Regions from separate parts of the Roseburia sp. AM51-8 genome, predicted to be linked through region 2. Evidence: predicted binding sites of a transcription regulator. Region 2 holds the regulator's gene; the other holds the start of a gene.
What was found. Region 2 encodes Rex, which represses fermentation and respiration genes when NADH is low (regulators of the CRP and FNR family bind a similar motif). Its sites were predicted from a motif close to ATTGTTAANTANTTAACAAT; they were not measured.
Positions count from the first base shown of each region.

Region 1 (2,411 bases), on a different contig from region 2:
TTATCCTACGATGGAAGACTTAAAACAGGCTGCTGAAATCTTCTGTGTATGTGTAAAAGTGGCAACGATTGAGAAACTACTGGAGAACTAAAACGGCATTGTTATCAGATGTGAGTGCTTGTAGAATAGAGTAGTTAAGATGGGATTCTAGGAGGAAAGATCATGGCAAAGACAGTTGGAGTGATCGGTAGTGGAAACATGGGCAGAGCATCATGGGCGGCATGATCGCGGCAGGGCTTTATGCGCCGTCGCAGATCCTGGCATCTGCAAAGACCAAGGAAACGGTTGAAAAAATAGAAAAGGAACTTGGCATTGTTGCAACGACGGACAATACTGAGGTGGCAAGAAAGGCAGATATTTTATTCCTTGCCGTAAAGCCGGGGGTATTTGCCACGGTGATTCCACAGATCCGGGATGTCTGTAAAGAGGGTCAGGTGGTCGTATCGATCGCAGCCGGACAGACACTGGCGTCCATTACAGATCTGTTTGGACGGCAGATCAAGCTGGTGCGTTCTATGCCAAACACACCGGCACTGGTGGGCGAGGCAATGAGTGCCGTGACACCGAATGAAAAGATCAGCCCGGAAGAATTGCAGGAAGTGATGGCAATTTTTGAAAGCTTTGGAAAAGCAGAGATTGTGCCGGAGACTATGATGGATGCCGTTGTTGGCGTGAGCGGATCTTCCCCTGCCTATGTCTATATGTTTATCGAGGCAATGGCGGATGCAGCAGTGGCTGATGGAATGCCAAGAAAGCAGGCTTATAAATTTGCAGCGCAGTCTGTCCTTGGTGCAGCAAAGATGGTATTGGAAACAGGAGAGCATCCGGGAGTTCTGAAAGATGCTGTTTGTTCACCGGACGGCACGACGATTGCAGCAGTAGCAGAGTTGGAAAAATCGGGACTGCGTTCCTCTGTGATCGAGGCACAGCGGGCATGCGTGCAGAAGTCAAGGGATATGAGTAAGGAATAAGATTTACTGGAAAGCAGTTTTCGATGGCTAAAGTATGCTGGCGTTGCTATCGCAACGATCAATGCTACGGAACCAAGAATGTCACTCAATCAAAATGCAAAATTGATGGGGATTAAGAGTCAATCTTTGTGACTTTGTAAGAGTAAAAGAGCATCAAAACGAGCGCGTTCGTCAGCAGAACGCGCTTCTTTTATGCATTGCATGAGTGATGCGTATTTGGCAGATGAACTAGTCATGGAGTATCAGCAACACAATTCATAGCCCTCTTGCCAATTCCTTTGGTCTTGCTCAATGGCGGCATGCACGCTTTCTTTGAAAAACTTGGTATCACGAAACCATCTTTATCGGTGCTGACATGGGCATATCAGAAATATCCCAAATAACCTCTAAATAAGATTGACAAAAAATTATCAAAGTAGTATAGTGAGGATAAGTGATAATTGACAGATAATTTGATCTGTCGTCAATCGAGGAGGAAAGAAACATGGGAGAATTCAAAAATTTAAAATTAGACGTAGAAGATGAAATCGCTGTCCTGACCATCAGCCGTCCGGCAGCCCTCAATGCCTTAAATAGTGAGACATTGGACGAATTAAATGTAGCACTGACAGAGATCGAGGCTAGAGATGATGTCAAGGTTCTGATCCTGACCGGTGGTCCTGATAAAAAGGGCAATGAGTTCAAGTCCTTTGTAGCAGGGGCTGATATCGCAGAGATGGTCAACTTTAGCGCAGCAGAAGCAAGAGCCTTTGGTATGAGAGCATCTGTTCCATTCTTCAAGTTGATGAATATGCGTCAGGTTACGATCGCTGCTGTCAATGGTTTTGCTCTTGGCGGTGGATGCGAGATTTCCATGGCATGTGATATCCGTATCGCATCTGAAAACGCTAGTTTCGGTCAGCCGGAGACAGGCCTTGGTATCATTCCTGGATTTGGCGGAACCCAGCGTCTGGCTCGTCTGGTTGGTATGGGACGTGCAAAGGAAATGATCTTTACCTGTGACTCTGTTGATGCACAGGAAGCATACCGCATCGGTCTGGTAAATAAGGTTGTTGCCAAGGAAGAACTCATGGATACCGCAAAAGCAATGGCTAAGAAGATCTGCAGCAAGGGAAGTTATGCAGTATCTGTTGCCAAGGCTGCGATCAACAACGGCTATGACATGGACATCAAGAATGCTGTAGAGATGGAGGCAAACCTCTTTGGTGTGGCATGTTCTACACATGATAAGACAGAAGGCATGACTGCATTTTTGGAAAGACGCGCAGCAGATCTGACAGACTTCTAAAAAGCAAATTGACAAACGATACATAAAATGACATGAAAAAAGACCATGGTGCTTTGTAAAGTACCATGGTCTTTTTGACATATCTCTGACATATCTTTTACATCAGTAATTGCAAGATGATCTGGACCAGCCACCATACGATAAAAAGGATC
Region 1 covers NZ_QUEY01000003.1:140,409-142,819, reverse strand. The annotation lists gene DW996_RS07570 (aminotransferase class I/II-fold pyridoxal phosphate-dependent enzyme) at 1-91, shown strand, start outside; gene proC (pyrroline-5-carboxylate reductase) at 213-971, shown strand; gene DW996_RS07560 (enoyl-CoA hydratase-related protein) at 1,456-2,259, shown strand; gene DW996_RS07555 (CPBP family intramembrane glutamic endopeptidase) at 2,357-2,411, opposite strand, start outside.
Region 1: DW996_RS07560 (enoyl-CoA hydratase-related protein) is a predicted target of Rex. The motif match lies at 1,367-1,386, and genes of this name have one in related genera.

Region 2 (2,411 bases):
AATACAAAGATTCGCAATGTGCTTGCGGCATTCATGTTTTTAGGGGATGACTGCTACAAGAGGATCGGCGATCTGAGCGGTGGAGAGCGTGGACGTATCTCCCTTGCCAAACTCATGTTGTCCGGTGCCAACTTTTTGATCTTAGATGAGCCGACTAACCATTTGGATATGGAGTCCAAGGAGATCCTGGAAAATGCCATCAATGCCTATGAGGGAACGGTGCTTTATGTGTCACATGACCGTTATTTTGTCAACCAGACTGCAGACAAGATTTTAGAACTTGAAAACCATCAGTTCAGCGTATATCTGGGGAATTATGATTATTTCATCCAAAAGAAAACAGAGCGTATGGCACAGGAAAAAGCAGTACAAGACGCAAAGCGTGGTGATACAGAATCGATTTCCGGACAATCTGAAGGAAAGACGGATTGGAAGCAGCAAAAGAAGATCCAGAGCGAAAAGCGCAAGGTAGAAAATCGTCTGGCAGAGGTGGAAGACCGCATTGCCGCCTGCGAAGAAGACCTGCGTCAGATCGAGGAAGAATTTGCCAAGGACGATGTGGCGACAAATTCGGCAAAGCTTAATGAATTATCACAAAAACAGGAAAAGTTACAGGAAGAATTGGATGCCCTCTATGAAAGTTGGGAAGAATTGTCGGAGACACTGACAAATGATTTCGCATAGGATAGGCGGATTCTGTTAAAAATTTGACATATATATTTAAAATATTTATAATTTTTATATAAATATGATATACATGTCATCATTGACAGTGGAAGTAGGGGGAATTTAACGTGGAAAAGGAAATATCCCAGGCAGTCATTCGTCGTATGCCAAGATATTACAGATATTTAGGAGAATTGCTTGATGCAGGAGTGGAGCGCATTTCGTCCAACGAACTCAGCAGTTGTATGCATGTGACGGCATCCCAGATCCGGCAGGATCTCAACAATTTTGGTGGTTTCGGTCAGCAGGGCTATGGCTATAATGTTCAGTACTTATATGATGAAATCGGCAAGATCCTAGGATTGAATGAGACACACAATGTGATCGTGATCGGTATCGGTAACTTGGGGCAGGCAATCGCCAATTATGTTAAGTTTGAAAAATTAGGTTTCAAGATCGTCGGTCTGTTTGATGTCAATCCGGCATTGAAGGGGAAAGAGGTAAGAGATATCCCAATCCGTATGTTGGAGGAATTACCAGAATTTGTAAAGACAACACGTGTGGATATTGCGGCACTGACCCTGCCAAAGCAGAATGCAGAAGCGACCGCGGCACAGTTATCTTCCCTGGGCGTACATGCCATCTGGAATTTTGCCCATGTCGATCTGGATGATGTGGAGGATATGGTCGTAGAGAATGTGCATCTGTCCGATAGTCTGATGCAGCTTTCTTACAATATTGCCAACCACAAAAAATAGTTTTCAAAAGAAGGTGAGCGTATGGAACGACAGGCGTTTACAGAAGCACTGGCGAAAACAAAAATACCCATTCTGGTCTTGGACCAGAAATGGCACCGGCTTTTTGCCTTAGATGGCAAGCCCAAAGAGGTGCAGGAACTGGAAAGCCAGTTGAAGGAGATCTTGGAGCGGCAGGGACGCCTGACGCAGGAGTTAAAGGATTTAAAGAAGGTCAAGTCATCCCTTATGCAGAATATCGTAGAGCATATGGACGCAGAGGAGGACAAGGAGACGCACAGCCGGCAGATGGACGAGAACAAACGGCTGATCGAGGAAGTCAAGGAAAAGATCGCAGCCAACGAGGATGCCCTTTTGGAGATCCCAAAGGAGATACAGACCTGCAATGACGCGCTGATGATGGAGACCATGACCTTTTGTTATGATCGTCTGCGCACCAATTGCAAAGAAGCCGAGGAGATTGCGGAATGGATCAAAAAGGTCCGGGTAGAATTAAAAAAGAACATCATCCGCAAACAGAATCGGGAGATCAACAATAAAGAAATCTATGCATATATGCATGATATATTTGGAAAAGATATCATCAATCTTTTTGATGTGCAAAATGATGATGTGGATCTGATCACAGGAGAGGATCGCCCGTCCGGTGATACGACCCAGGACAAACAGTTATCAAAAGATGTACAAAAAGGAGACGTATGAAATATATTTTAAACAGTCGCGAAATGAAACAATGCGATAGCCGCACGATCGAGCATTATGGTCTGCCTTCCATGGTGCTGATGGAGAGAGCCGCGTTATCGGTTGTTTCATTTTTGCATGAAAGAGATTTGTGGCAAAAGAAGATCGTCATACTATGTGGAAGTGGCAACAATGGTGGGGATGGACTCGCCATTGCAAGGCTTTTATACTTAGAGGGGGGGCAGGTGTCGGTATTCCTGGTGGGCGATTTTTCCAAGCTTCGCCGGAAAACATGGCGCAGCAAAAGAT
Region 2 covers NZ_QUEY01000001.1:602,040-604,450, reverse strand. The annotation lists gene DW996_RS03045 (ABC transporter ATP-binding protein) at 1-684, shown strand, start outside; gene DW996_RS03040 (redox-sensing transcriptional repressor Rex) at 795-1,424, shown strand; gene DW996_RS03035 (hypothetical protein) at 1,446-2,123, shown strand; partial or broken gene DW996_RS12970 (NAD(P)H-hydrate epimerase) at 2,120-2,411, shown strand, end outside.